Regions from separate parts of the Alkalihalobacterium sp. TH-98 genome, predicted to be linked through region 1. Evidence: riboswitches for the same ligand, from Rfam matches in the RefSeq annotation. Region 1 holds a riboswitch; the other holds the start of a gene.
The links. A riboswitch is a leader RNA that binds a small molecule or an ion and turns the genes downstream of it on or off. The one in region 1 is predicted to bind thiamine pyrophosphate.
Positions count from the first base shown of each region.

Region 2: another riboswitch for thiamine pyrophosphate. It lies ahead of thiC (phosphomethylpyrimidine synthase ThiC); the one in region 1 lies ahead of AC2VNP_RS17295 (acetylornithine deacetylase).

Region 1 is NZ_JBYCKM010000045.1:339,926-347,406, reverse strand. It holds gene rraA (ribonuclease E activity regulator RraA) at 1-65, shown strand, start outside; gene aceA (isocitrate lyase) at 228-1,517, opposite strand; TPP riboswitch at 2,136-2,238, shown strand; gene AC2VNP_RS17295 (acetylornithine deacetylase) at 2,371-3,663, shown strand; gene tenA (thiaminase II) at 3,701-4,381, shown strand; gene AC2VNP_RS17285 (ABC transporter ATP-binding protein) at 4,371-5,147, shown strand; gene AC2VNP_RS17280 (ABC transporter permease) at 5,144-5,896, shown strand; gene AC2VNP_RS17275 (ABC transporter substrate-binding protein) at 5,893-6,936, shown strand; gene AC2VNP_RS17270 (hypothetical protein) at 7,316-7,481, opposite strand, start outside.
Region 2 is NZ_JBYCKM010000009.1:224,960-232,440, reverse strand. It holds gene AC2VNP_RS04390 (ABC transporter substrate-binding protein) at 1-235, shown strand, start outside; gene AC2VNP_RS04385 (hypothetical protein) at 320-658, shown strand; gene thiC (phosphomethylpyrimidine synthase ThiC) at 752-2,506, opposite strand; TPP riboswitch at 2,700-2,811, opposite strand; gene AC2VNP_RS04375 (aspartate kinase) at 3,324-4,694, shown strand; gene AC2VNP_RS04370 (amphi-Trp domain-containing protein) at 4,852-5,130, shown strand; gene AC2VNP_RS04365 (ion transporter) at 5,153-5,986, opposite strand; gene AC2VNP_RS04360 (NAD(P)/FAD-dependent oxidoreductase) at 6,187-7,200, shown strand; gene AC2VNP_RS04355 (DUF8052 family protein) at 7,235-7,481, shown strand, end outside.

The DNA of each region.
Region 1 (7,481 bases):
AACCTAACCATTATGTTTACGCAGACAGCGACGGCATATTAATAGCGGAAAAGAAAATTGACTAAACTTTGGTACAAAATTAATAACAGAACGAGCACATGGCATGTGCTCGTTTTTTTACGCCTTTAGAAGAAAAAAAAGAAGGCTGACTACAATTTGCAGCCAGCCTTTCAAAATTATATTTAAATTGATGAGAGAGTTTTGTTAGAAAACCGCTATATAACTTATTACTTTTGGAATTGTGCTTCTTCAGTTGAACCTTTAAGAGCTGTAGTTGAAGAAGTACCACCAAATACAGTTTGAGATACTTGGTCGAAGTAACCAGTACCAACTTCACGTTGGTGACGAGTAGCTGTGTAACCATGCTCTTCAGCAGCAAATTCAGCTTGTTGAAGCTCAGAGTAAGCACCCATACCACGAGTCTTATAGCCACGAGCAAGTTCAAACATGCTGTAGTTAAGAGAGTGGAAACCAGCAAGTGTAACGAATTGGAATTTGTATCCCATTTTCCCAAGTTCTTGTTGGTAAGTTTCGATTGTATCTTTGTCAAGGTTAGCTTCCCAGTTGAATGAAGGCGAGCAGTTATATGCAAGCATTTTCCCAGGGAATTTTGCATGAATAGCATCAGCAAATTGCTTCGCTTCTTCAAGGCTTGGTTTAGAAGTTTCGCACCAGATAAGGTCAGCATATGGAGCATAAGCAAGACCACGTGCGATCGCTTGATCGATACCAGCATTTGTACGGAAGAAACCTTCTGGAGTACGCTCACCAGTAATGAATGGAGCATCTAATGGATCGATGTCGCTTGTAATTAAGTCAGCTGCATCAGCATCTGTACGAGCAATTACTAGTGTTGGTACACCAGAAACGTCTGCTGCAAGACGAGCTGATACTAAGTTACGTACAGCTGTTTGTGTAGGGATAAGTACTTTACCACCTAAGTGACCACATTTTTTCTCTGAAGCTAATTGGTCTTCAAAGTGAACACCAGATGCACCAGCTTCAATCATACCTTTCATAAGTTCAAATACGTTTAACTGTCCACCAAATCCAGCTTCAGCGTCAGCTACGATTGGTGCGAAATAATCAACTTCGCCTTCGCCTTCCATATGTTGGATTTGATCAGCACGTTGTAAAGAGTTGTTGATACGCTTAACAACTTGTGGTACTGAGTTTGCAGGATATAAACTTTGGTCAGGATACATGTGACCTGCAAGGTTAGCATCAGCAGCTACTTGCCATCCACTTAAGTAGATTGCTTTTAGACCAGCTTTAACTTGTTGTACCGCTTGACCACCAGTAAGTGCACCAAGTGCATTTACATAAGGCTCTTCATTTACAAGCTTCCATAATTTTTGTGAACCTAAACGTGCTAATGTATGATCAATTTGAACAGAACCGCGTAAACGAACTACTTCTTCAGCTGAATAAGGACGCTCGATACCAGTCCAACGTGGATCATTATCCCACTGTTCTTGTAATTTCTTAGCTTCTTCTTGAATGTTTACTTTTGCCATAATCTCCATCTCCCTTTTCTTAAGAAAATTTTAATTTATGATTGAGGTATTATTTCTAGTTGATCAATGCTATGTAAGTTTGATTATAGAGAATAGTTGATTACTAGTTGACCAAAATCTTAGATAATAATAGGTCTCAATCACTGACCCCAACTTCTTTACTTCTTTTCTGTATTACTACAGTTTGTTGTTTACAGTTTTATAATATAACAGATAATTAGAAAACTCAACCACTTTTTTTCATTTTTTAAATCTTTTATAAATAGTCGTAATATTCAATCTTTTAACTTGTTAGTTAAAATACATATTGTCCTGAAATACTCTTATATTCCTGATGAACGCCTTAACTATAAGCAACTTTCTTAAAAACCATAAAACAATTACTCAAGATAAAGCCCGTCTAGTAAAAAATAATAATTTTAGGTCACTAATGCTCTCCTCATACTCGGATTTTCATCATAACTGTTACATAAATAAACTAACCTACAAAACTGTTATGAGACAGATATTCTTCATAAGACTTTATAGTTTCAATACTTTCAGATTTTTCGGTTGAGTTTCTACTGTAAGTGTGTTAATTTTGTACTCAGAATAGCAATATAAATAATTTTATTATGAAATATCCACTAGGGGTGCTTTTTAAAAGCTGAGACTGGCAAATGCCTAAACCCTTGTACCTGATCTAGATAATACTAGCGGAGGGAAGTGGATAGTCGGAACAGCGAATGAGCAATGTTGAACCATTAGTTCGTAACTGACTATTCAACCACTTCCCTTTTATAGGAAGTGGTTTTTTTATGCTATTTTGGAGTACGGTCAGTGTTTCATTTTAATATTGAAAGGAGTGAGTCTGTTGACTAAAACATCTATTGATCTACTACTTCATCAAATCGATGAGCGAAAAGAGGAACTTGTTGGTCTAGCCAAAACATTAATTCGCTATAAAACACCAAGCCCACCTGCTCGAAATACTGCTGATGCACAAGAATTCATTGCTACATATCTACAGGAATTAGGGTTCACGATTGATAAGTGGGATGTGTATGAAGGTGATCCAAATGTAGTTGGAGTTTTAGCTGGAACAAATTCTACAGAATTTAATAGCCTCCTTATTAATGGTCATATTGATGTCGCCTCTATTGAAGAAGGTGAAAACTGGGATCAAGATCCTTTCACCCCAGTTGTAAAAGATAATATCTTATACGGGCGTGGAGCTGCTGATATGAAAGGCGGCCTCGCTGGCGCTTTATTCGCTATCAAGCTATTAAAAGAAGCTGGGGTTGACCTTCCTGGAGACCTTACTTTCCAATCGGTCATCGGTGAAGAAGTTGGTGAGGCAGGAACACTTGAGTGTTGTAAAAAAGGGTATGATGCCGATTTCGCTGTCGTAGTCGATACGAGTGACTGCCAAATCCAAGGACAAGGCGGAGTCATTACTGGCTGGATTACAATACAAAGTGCACAAACGTTTCATGATGCAAACCGCCGAAGTATGATACATGCCGGTGGTGGTTTATTTGGAGCAAGTGCCATTGAAAAAATGACAAAAATTATTGAAGGGTTAAAAGATCTTGAGCAATATTGGGCAGTTACAAAATCATTCCCTGGATTCCCAGCTGGAATGACAACGATTAATCCAGCTGTTATTGAAGGTGGACGTCATGCAGCATTCATTGCTGATCGATGCTCCTTATGGATTACTGTACATTTTTATCCAAATGAAAACCATGAAGAGATTGCAAAAGAAATTGAGGAACATATCCTTAATGTCGCAAAAGCTGACCCGTGGCTTCGAGATAACCTCCCAACATTTCGTTGGGGTGGAACATCAATGATTGAAGATCGCGGTGAAATCTTCCCTTCTCTTGCAATTGATGAAGAGCACGCCGGCCTTCAAACATTGGCACATGTTCATCAGTCTGTCCTTCATGAAAAAGCGACAGTCGGAATGTCCCCCACAGTAACAGATGGAGGCTGGCTTGGAGAAGCAGGCATTCCTACCGTTATTTATGGACCTGGAAAGCTCGAGCATGCCCATGCCGTAAACGAACAACTTTCAATTGATCAACTCGTTCATTTTACAAAAGTAATGACACTATTCATTTACGAATGGTGTCATACCAGAAAGATGGAAGTACCTGTTTAGTGGCGTATACGAACAAAAAAATCAAGGAGTGATTTTAATGCAATTTACAGATCGTTTATACGAAAAAGCAAAACCGATTTGGAGAAAAAGCCATGACCATCCGTTTGTTCAAGGAATTGGCCACGGTACGTTAGATATTGAAAAGTTTAAGTTTTTTATGCAACAAGACTACTTGTATCTCATTGAGTATGCACGTTTATTTGCATTAGGAAGCCTTAAAGGAACTGACCTTAAAACGATGTCAACCTTTGCAAAATTACTAGACTCTACATTAAATGTAGAAATGGATTTACATCGTCAATATGCACGTCGTCTTGGAATTAGTGAGGCAGAACTTGAAGCAACAAAAGCCGCTCCAACTACTCTAGCTTACAGTGGTTATATGCTAAATGTTTCCCAACGCGGTTCATTAGCAGACCTCGTTGCCGCTGTCCTGCCGTGCACTTGGAGTTATTATGAGATTGGAACTGAGTTAAGTAAAATTCCTGGAGCACTTGAAAATGAAACATACGGTGAATGGGTAAAGATGTACGCCTCTGAGGAGTTTGGGGAACTAGCTGATTGGCTTATCAATTTAATGAATGAACTAGCAGGAGGAAGAACAGAAGCCGAACTAACGGCTCTTGAAGAAATTTTTCTAAATACAAGTCGCTATGAGTATATGTTCTGGGATATGTCTTACAAATTACAGATGTGGCCAACAGATGATGAGCAATAATGTCTTATCGTTTGACGGTGTTTCATTTTCCTATAAAGGAAAAAAGAAAGAAAAGGTAACACCCATTCTTGACCAATTATCTTTAAGCATCCAAGGTGGCGAATTTGTTAGTTTATTAGGACCGAGTGGATCTGGCAAGAGCACTATTTTCAGATTGATAACAGGGCTGGAACAACCGACAAAAGGCTCAATTTCTCTGTATGGAGAAGTGGAAAAGAAACGCTTAGGCAAAGTCGGTTACATGCCCCAACAAGATATGCTACTCGATTGGCGTAATATCCTTGATAATGCGTTTCTACCACTTGAAATTAATGGATTTACTAAAAAAGACAAAAAAGAACAGGTTTTGGAGTTACTTGAAGAATTCGGGCTCAAAGGACATGAATATGACTATCCCCATCAGCTGTCTGGAGGAATGAGACAACGAGTCTCTTTTTTGCGGGCCATGCTTGGCGGAGGGAACCTGTTACTTCTTGATGAACCTTTTAGTGCACTAGATGCAGTAACACGTCTATCCATGCAAGAATGGCTTCTAGATCAATGGCAGAAGCTTGAAAAAACAGTTATTTTTATTACTCACGATGTAGATGAAGCATTATTTTTATCAGACCGTGTGTTTCTTTTCTCGCAATCGCCACTATCTACTTTTAAAGAAATACAAGTGCCACTGTCGCGTCCTAGAAAAATAGAAGACTTACTTTCGCCTGAACTCGCAACAATTAAAAGTGAATTACTAAGGGAATTACGGCAGCAGGTGAAACTATGAAACAATTAAAGCATTATACAAGTTCAGTCGTCCTTTTACTCCTGCTGCTTATCGGTTGGGAAATAGGTGCAAATCAGGTGAATAAACCTTTTATATTACCATCACCTACATTAATACTAGCGAAGATGGTTGAATTGCATGACGTTCTTTTTAAAGTCCATTTACTTGCAACACTAGAAGTCATACTGATTGGCCTGTTTATCTCGATTGTTTTTGGGGTTAGCTTAGCCGTATGGATGAACATGAGCACACTTGCTGAAAAAACATTTTTTCCTATTGTGATTGCTTCTCAAACCATACCCATTATTGCTCTAGCACCTATTTTCGTGTTGTGGTTTGGCTATACCATTTGGAGTAAAGTGGTTGTTACTGTTCTTATTACATTCTTTCCAATAACGATTGGCGTATTTGACGGTCTTCGATCTACAAGTAAAGATCATATCGATTTATTACGAACAATGGGAGCTAGGCGCTGGCAAACTTTTTTTAAAATTCAAGTTCCAACTGCTCTGCCGTATTTCTTCTCTGGCTTAAAAGTAGCTGTTACTTTAAGCGTTATTGGAGCAGCAATCGGTGAATGGTTAGGAGCTAATGCAGGTTTAGGTTATTTTAGCCGCAGAATGATGACCCAATTTGATGGCGCCGGCGTTTTTGCCCCGATTGTCTGGTTATCAATTCTTGGCATTACTTTATTTTTAATCGTTAAAGCACTCGAAACTTATTTACTTAAATGGAGGAAAAAATCATGAAAAAACTATCGATGTTTGTTCTTTCTCTTGCAACCGCATTAAGCTTAGCAGCGTGTGGTGCTGGTGATCAACAACAAGAAGAAACCGAAGAGGCAACTGCTGGAGATCCAACAGGCACAACTGAAACAGAAGAATTGACTAGTATTGATATTATGCTCGATTGGTATCCAAATGCTGTCCACTCTTATTTATACGCGGCATTAGAGGAAGGTTACTTTGAAGAAGAAGGATTAGATGTAAAGATTGTGTTCCCTGCCAACCCAACAGATCCTATAAATTTGGCTGCTTCTGGGGGGGTGACACTAGGGATTACATATCAGCCTGATGTCATTATGGCCCGTACAAAAGATGTTCCAGTCGTTTCTATCGCTGCTATCGTTCGTTCACCTTTAAACCATATGATGGTAATGGCTGACAGTGACATTGAGTCTCCAGCAGATTTGGAAGGCAAAACGGTTGGTTACCCAGGGATTCCTGTTAATGAACCAATTTTAAAGACAATGGTCGAAGCTGATGGCGGTGATTACAATCAAGTAAATTTAATGGATGTCGGCTTCGAACTAGGTTCGTCGATAGTAAGTGAGCGCGTAGATGCTGTGATCGGAACTTACATTAACCATGAATATCCTGTGTTAAAGCACCAAGGACATGAAATCCGTTACTTCAATCCTATAGATTACGGTGTTCCTGCATATTACGAGTTAGTTATTGTAACCAATGAAGATCAATTAGAAGAAAAACGTGAAGAGATTGAGGCCTTCTGGCGCGCAGCTGTAAAAGGGTATGAGAAAATGAAAAATAACCCTGCAGAAAGTTTAGATATCCTATTTGCAAATCAAGACCAAGCCAATTTCCCTCTTATTCGTGAAGTTGAAGATCAAAGCTTAGAAATTCTGCTTTCTAAGATGGAAACTGAAAATGAAAGTTTTGGAAGTCAAACCAAAGATTCTTGGCAAGAAGTCATTGACTGGTTATTATCTGCTGGACTTATTGAAGAGGCTCCTGAAGTAACTACAATTTTTGAAAATATTACTGAATAACCATTTAGAAAAGTGCAAGCACCCGGTCAGTGATGTACGGACGACAGCCCAACGATAAGATAAAGGAAACACGGTGATCATTAGTGAGCCGATGTTGACTTATCGTAAGTAGGTAAGTGAAGTCTAGCTAGTCGCTGGGCGCTTCTTGCGCTAGACATCCCAAAAAGCGCAAGGTGCTTACGGTGACAAGCGCTGGAGGGCCAGCAATACGTGTCTTGCTCTTTAGACACGGTTGGTGGACCGAAGCGACCTCGAGCCGATGGCGCCTGGAGCTAGACTTCTTCGAATTTTATAGTTTTTCTTACAAAAAAGCTGCACTGTCGATGTGCAGCTTTTTCATTTCTTAATTTTTTTTTAAAAACTACGAACGTCACCTGTCCTATAACCTTTCTCTTAACCATGCAAATAATATTCTTCCATCCTCTTCTTCAGCTTCAAACATGAGAGAATATTTATCTAAATAGTATTCATACATCCATAGTCCTTCCATTTCATTGCGTTCACTTACATCTGGGTTCCCCAATACTTCTTTTAACTTTGCTGCA
Region 2 (7,481 bases), on a different contig from region 1:
GGCAGAAGTAAGCTGGGAAGAAGTAGTGGATCGAGATCCTGAAATAATCATCATTGTTGATTATGGTGAAACGTCGGCTGAAGAGAAAAAAGATACATTACTGCGTCATCCGGCACTAGAAGATGTTACAGCTATTAAAAATGAGAATTTTATTGTAATTCCATTATCTGCAGCAGCAGAAGGGATTCGAGCACCTTATGCTTTGGAAATTTTGGTGAATGGCTTATATAAATAAAGTTCAAGCGTTGTTCATTGCTCATCTGATGATTTCGTACTAGAATAAATAATAGATTACGAGCTAGATGAAAGGCATGAAAAAATGAACAAACAAATTTCTATATTGCTTTCTGTTTTTATTATACTTTTTGCTTTAATTGGATCATTGGTTAAAACGACAGAAGTCGCACCAGCTAATGCTCGAATGATAGTAGATCATTCACTTAACGTCTATGTTTCTCCTCCTTGCTTTAATGAAGCAGATGTTACGAACTTTTTAGAGGAAGTAACATTAAAAGATGCGCTTGATATGGAGTATAGACCAGAGTCAAGCTGTACAGAAAATTCATTAATAGGTGAACCAAGGTCATTGATTTCTCTATTACTTGAAACTGTTGGTCTTCGTTCAGGAAAGTGGGACCGCGACGGGGAATGGCAATAATTTTGCTGTGGATTTAAGTCATTTACATTACCGGACCTTTACAAAAAAGAAGCTGATTTATAGATTAGTTATCTATGAATCAGCTTCTTTTTATTATCTATATATTTTACTTCCTTGTTCCTTGAATTCTTCAGATTTCTTTTCCATTTCTTCTTTGAGTAAAGTATGTTCATCGATTCCTTTTTCTTTTGCGGTTTGACGAATATCATGAGAGATTTTCATACTACAAAACTTAGGCCCGCACATTGAACAGAAGTGGGCGGTTTTGGCGCCTTCTGCTGGAAGGGTTTCATCATGAAAACTCATTGCTTTTTCTGGGTCTAAAGATAAGTTAAATTGATCTCGCCAACGAAACTCAAAGCGAGCCTTTGAAAGTGCATCGTCTCGTCGTTGGGCATTTGGATGCCCTTTCGCTAAATCAGCTGCGTGTGCAGCAAGTTTATAGGTTACAACACCTTCACGAACATCGTCTTTATTCGGCAACCCTAAATGTTCCTTTGGTGTTACATAGCAAAGCATGGCTGTTCCGTAAGAAGCAATCATCGCCGCACCGATCGCTGAAGTAATATGGTCATACCCTGGTGCGATATCAGTAGTGAGTGGACCTAATGTATAGAAAGGTGCTTCATGACAAATATCAAGTTGTTTATCCATATTTTCTTTGATTTTGTGCATGGGTACATGTCCAGGACCTTCTACCATTACTTGAACGTCATGTTCCCAAGCAATTTTCGTTAATTCTCCTAGTGTTTCCAGTTCAGCAAATTGGGACTCATCATTAGCATCAGCAATTGAGCCTGGGCGCAAACCGTCACCTAATGAGAAAGCGATATCATACGTCTTCATAATTTCACAGATCTCAGCAAAATGAGTATAGAGAAAGTTTTCTTGATGGTGGGCAAGGCACCATGCAGCCATAATTGAACCACCTCTAGAAACAATACCGGTTAAACGATTAGCTGTAAGTGGTACATATCGGAGTAGCACCCCGGCGTGTATCGTAAAATAGTCTACTCCTTGTTCTGCTTGCTCTATTAATGTATCTCGGTAAACTTCCCATGTTAAGTCTTCAGCTACTCCATTCACTTTTTCAAGGGCCTGGTAAATAGGCACTGTACCTACTGGGACTGGACTGTTTCGAATAATCCATTCTCTTGTTGTATGTATATGCTTTCCTGTGGATAAGTCCATAATTGTATCGGCACCCCAGCGAATAGCCCAAGTCATTTTTTCGACTTCTTCTTCTATAGATGAACTGACTGCTGAGTTTCCAATATTCGCATTAATTTTCACGTGAAAATTACGACCGATAATCATTGGTTCACTTTCAGGGTGATTAATATTGGATGGAATAATTGCTCTTCCACTCGCTATTTCTGAACGCACAAATTCAGGGTCTAAACCTTCACGAATTGAAATAAATTCCATTTCAGGTGTGACGATTCCTTTTTTAGCATAGTGAAGTTGGGTTACATTTTTTCCTTGTTTCGCTCGTACTGGTTTTCTGCTTGTTGTATTAAATACTTCCACAGCTTTTGTTTTTTCAATATCAATAAAACCATTATCCTCAGGTTTTATATTACGACCCTCATAATATTCAACGTCGCCACGATCTAAAATCCATTGTTTGCGTAATTCTGGCAGTCCTTTTCTGACATCTGCATGATATGTAGAGTCAGTGTAAGGCCCGGTCGTATCGTATACTCTAAACGGTTCATTAGGTATTTCTTTTCCATTAAATGAGGTTGGGCTTAGTTCAATTTCACGAAAAGGAACAGCAATCGTATCGTTTGTACTGCTTTTCTCATACACTTTCTTACTGTTTAGAAATGGGTTAAGAATTGACATAAAAGATCCTCCTAAGTTTGATTTAAGTTCTGGATGTTAGAACCGATCATGGAGGAGGGGAAGATAATATAAGAATGTCATCCATTTTTATAGCTGCAATCATTATGGTGTTATCCGACTGTTATACAGTCGTCTATTTTTCATAATGTGCACTATAAAAATAAAAAGACCGCAAGAAAGCGGTCGAATGGACATAAGAATTCTACAAAATCCCTCCGCTAGCATTACCTAGATCAGGTTCACGGTCGACAACAGTATCAGTTGTCCTCTCAGCCCCTTGCTTTGGAGCTCCCGTTTTCTTCAGTTGTACTATTAAATTAACACAATATTTAGGAAAAGAAAACAGTTAATTGGATCTATTTTCCTTTTTTTCTTGTAGCTTTATTCATGATGAGTCCTAATTTTTAATTCCTATATGTGATGTTGGTTTCAAAAACTGACTAAAGGAAGTGAAGAATGAAAATAGTTTGCTGGATGGTTACATCTTAAAAAAAGTAATTACGAATAATTTATGAATAAGGTTCTGGCGAGAAGGGATTTTGCTGAGAAATATCGAATATTGTTTGTTAATTTTAGCTCTTTATTCCTGTGAAGTGTTACTGTCACATGAAAATCCAACCATATGGGAGGGTTTTCTATCGATTAGCGTGAAAGGGGAGGATGTGAAGGTTGAATAAACCAGTTGGTGATATATCCTTACACAGCCTACAATATCCAATTTATTCAACTTTGCAAACAGGCAAGGGCTATGATAAATTATGAATTATTGAAATATTAAGGGAACAGAAAAAAACTTTATAGGAGTTGGAGAAACGAGATGAGAGTAGCGAAATTCGGTGGAACATCAGTGGCTAACGCAGAGCAAATTCGTAAAGTGGCTTCAATCATTGCCGAGAACGAAGAGAGAAAATTTGTGGTTGTCTCAGCCCCAGGGAAGAGGGAAGCAACCGATACAAAGGTTACGGATTTACTTATTCAGTTAGCCGATGCCGTGGTAGAAAAAGGTGACGTTGAAAATGCTCTACTAGCTGTTGTAAGCCGTTATGAAGAGATTGCATTAGATCTCAATTTGTCAGCAGATATTATAGAAACGATTAAAGAGGATTTACAAGCAAGAGTAGCTTTTGACACTTCCCATGAAGGAAAATTCATCGATCAAATGAAAGCCAGTGGAGAAGACAATAATGCAAAGTTAATCGCGGCTTACTTTCAAAGCACCGGAATTGAAGCGCAATATGTAAATCCAAATGAGGCCGGATTATTAGTGTCTGATGAACCCGGGAACGCTCAAGTTCTTCCGGAAAGCTATGAACATTTGTTCCAATTAAGGGAACGTCCAGGTGTGATCGTTTTTCCAGGATTTTTTGGATACTCAAAAGAAGGAACACTAGTTACTTTCCCTCGAGGTGGATCAGATATTACAGGATCTATTTTAGCTGCAGGAGTGAAGGCGGACTTATATGAGAATTTCACAGATGTTGATTCGGTATTTGCAGCCAATCCAAAGATCGTTGAAAATCCTGTGAACATTAAGAAAATGACGTATCGTGAAATGCGCGAATTATCATATGCTGGTTTTTCAGTATTTCATGATGAAGCACTAATGCCTGCATTCCGTCAGTCCATTCCTGTTTGTATAAAAAATACAAATAATCCAGAAGCTCGTGGAACGATGATTATGGCTGAACGTGCTTGTGTGTTAAATCCAGTGATCGGGATTGCAAGTGACTCGGAATTTTGCACGCTATATGTGCGGAAGTACTTAATGCACCGCGAAATCGGTTTTGGACGTAAGTTACTTCAAATTATTGAAGAAGAGGGCATTTCTTATGAACATATCCCATCTGGAATTGATGACACGTCTGTTATTTTAAAACAGTGTCAGTTGGATGGGGAGAAAGAAGATCGCATCATTACTCGTATTCGAGAAGAGTTAGATGTAGATGATGTGTATGTAGAGCGTGATTTTTCCATGATTATGATGGTTGGCGAAGGGATGCACAATACGATCGGTCTTTCAGCACGTGCAACTTCGGCACTTGCCAATGCTAATGTAAATATTGAAATGATTAATCAAGGCTCTTCAGAAGTCAGCTTAGTATTTGGTATTCGCCATGAAGATGAGGAAAAAGCTGTTCGTGCCCTATATGATGAATTTTTTGGCTCAGCGGACGAGTCAATTGAATAAACTTTAATGGAAGTTAGAAAGGTGCAAATCATAAAGTGATTTGCACCTTTCTTTATCTTCATATAAATTAACAATCGTTTAGTCAAATATCGTTCACATAAGATAGGCAAGGAATAGCTTATAATAAGAATAACGAGGATAAAAGGGGGAAACAAGGATGAATGAAGTAGGAAAATTACCAACTCAAATTATCTTAAAACATAAAGAACAACAAAATCTAAGTGATTTTGCCGACGTATTAGAAGTGATTGCGAAAAAACTAAGAGAAGAAGGTCAGTTCGTTTTTATGCAAGGTGATGAAGAAGTGCAAGTGAAACCGTCGCAACGTCTAAAAGTAGAATATGAATACTCGACCAAAGGGGACAAGCATTCGTTTGAGATTGAGTTTGACTGGGTGGAAGGCGAAACAGGCCCAAATAAAATGGGGATAAAATAAGTCAAAAGCTGAGGGGGTTTCCTCAGCTTTTGTTCATCTTAATCATTATATTTTTAAGTTCAGCAATTTCTTTACGAAGCTCTCGTACCTCATTTTTCATTTCGACCTCATCATTGTCGTCTTCGTCTTTACTTGTTTTTTCAACATTACTTACGATAACCCCGATAAACAAGTTAAATACAATGAAGGTACCGACAAGGATAAAGAGGACAAAGTAGATCCATGACCAAGCTACTTCTGCAAAGATGGGGCGCATAACCCCGCTAGCCCACGATTCTAGAGTAACTACTTGGAATAAGGTTAATAAGGATAATTGCAAATTTCCAAAATACTCAGGTGCCACTTCAGCAAACAACATCGTTCCCGTAACCGCAAATATATAAAAGATAATGCTCATTAAAATCATAATATTCCCTAGTGCTGGAATCGTTAATAAGAGCGCATCGACTAATTTTCGTAAAGAAGGAATAACGGAAATAGCTCGCAGGACCCGAAGAACACGCAGGATACGTAAAACGGTGACAAAGTGTGCACCTACAAAAATATGTCCTGCCGCAACAATAAGAAAATCAAACCAGTTCCAGCTGCTTTTAAAGAAAGTGTAGGTGGGACGGGCAGCAATCATCCTTAGGGCAATCTCTATTGTAAAAATCCACAATAGGGTAATGTCAGCATAGTAAAACCAACTTGTATACGTTTGGTAGACATTAGGATATGTTTCGATCCCTACAACAATGGCGTTTATAATAATAAATGTAATGACCGTAGTAGTAAATGCTTTATGTTCAACTATTTTTGCACAGTATTCCGAAATCCGATTCGGTTGTTTATTTTCTTTAGCTTGTTGTGAAGCCATCTCTCTCCTCCAAAACTACTCTTTATCATCTATTTTCTACAACTTAATGATTTAACCTTTAAATGCATACCTACTTATTTTACTAGATTTTGATGTATAGGGAAAGTAGACATCGTAACTTCGTTCAACACATTGCCACCCACGAACAATATGGATTTTGTTACAATAAAGGAAACGTTGTATAGAGGGAGATGGATATAATGGGTCATTATTCGGTCATTATTGTCGGTGCTGGGTTAGCTGGAATTATGGCAGCAAAGAAGTTTTCACAGAAAAATGTGAATTACCTCGTATTAGATAAAGGAAAAAGTGTCGGAGGACGAATGGCTACGAGAAGAGTAAGTGGTGGCAGAAGTGACCACGGTGCTCAATTCTTTACTGCTCGTAGTGAGCAAATGAAAGCTCTTGTAAAAGAGTGGGAGCAAGCTGGCTTTATACATACATGGACAAATGGTTTTCATCAAATGAACAATGTGACCGAAATCAGAAGTCTATCATTACACAATGATGGATACCCTCGTTATGCAGGTAAGAGTGGAATGAATATTTTAATGAAGGAACTAGCACAAGATGTAAACATTAAAGTAGACCATAAAGTTGAAAGAATTGAGTGGATAGAGGATAAATGGTCTGTAATTGTACGTAAAGGAAAACAAGCAGAGTTTATATCTTTTACGGCAGATCAATTATTAATAACCTCACCTACACCACAATCTTTAGAGTTAATTGAAGAAGTAAAGGTGGAGGAAAATATAAAAGAAGATCTTAAGGCAACGAGCTATTTTCCCTGCTTATGTACAATTGTTGCACTAGATGCACCTACGAATATACCAAAGCCAGGTGGGATTCAAATAAAAGAAGGGGTAGTGTCGTTCCTAGGTGATAATCAACAAAAAGGCATATCGGATACAACTGTAGTGACGATACACGGAAACGAATATTGGTCTCGTGAACATTATGATCAAGAGGACGAGGTCATAATAGAAAAGCTAATTCAAGCAGCAAAGCCTCTTTTAGGAGAAGGTGAAATACTAGAGAAACAGTTAAAGCGTTGGCGTTATTCAAAACCAGAAGCTTTACACCCTGATGAATTTGTTGCCACAACCATTCCGGGACCTATCGCTTTTGCTGGAGATATCTTTAAACGAGGAGCTGTTGAAGGGGCTGTACTTTCGGGATTAGCAGCATCAGATTGGCTATTATACAAAGAATGAGCAACATGCAAGTGCCAATAACAAAGGTGGGGTGATGAAGATTAAACCACATGATTTAAAGCAATATATTAATGATCTTGCTAATTTATACATTGGAAGCTTTAATGTTTATCGAGATGAAAAGCTAGGTGAAATTCCCCTAGCTTTTTATGCTGAATACTTGCGACGGGATGAGAAATATTTAATGACGAAGACGATTAAAGTTTGGAGTGTTGAAAATCAACAGTATGTTTTTATCAGTGAGCAGGAAAAACCGATAAACAAACGGGATATCCAACAGT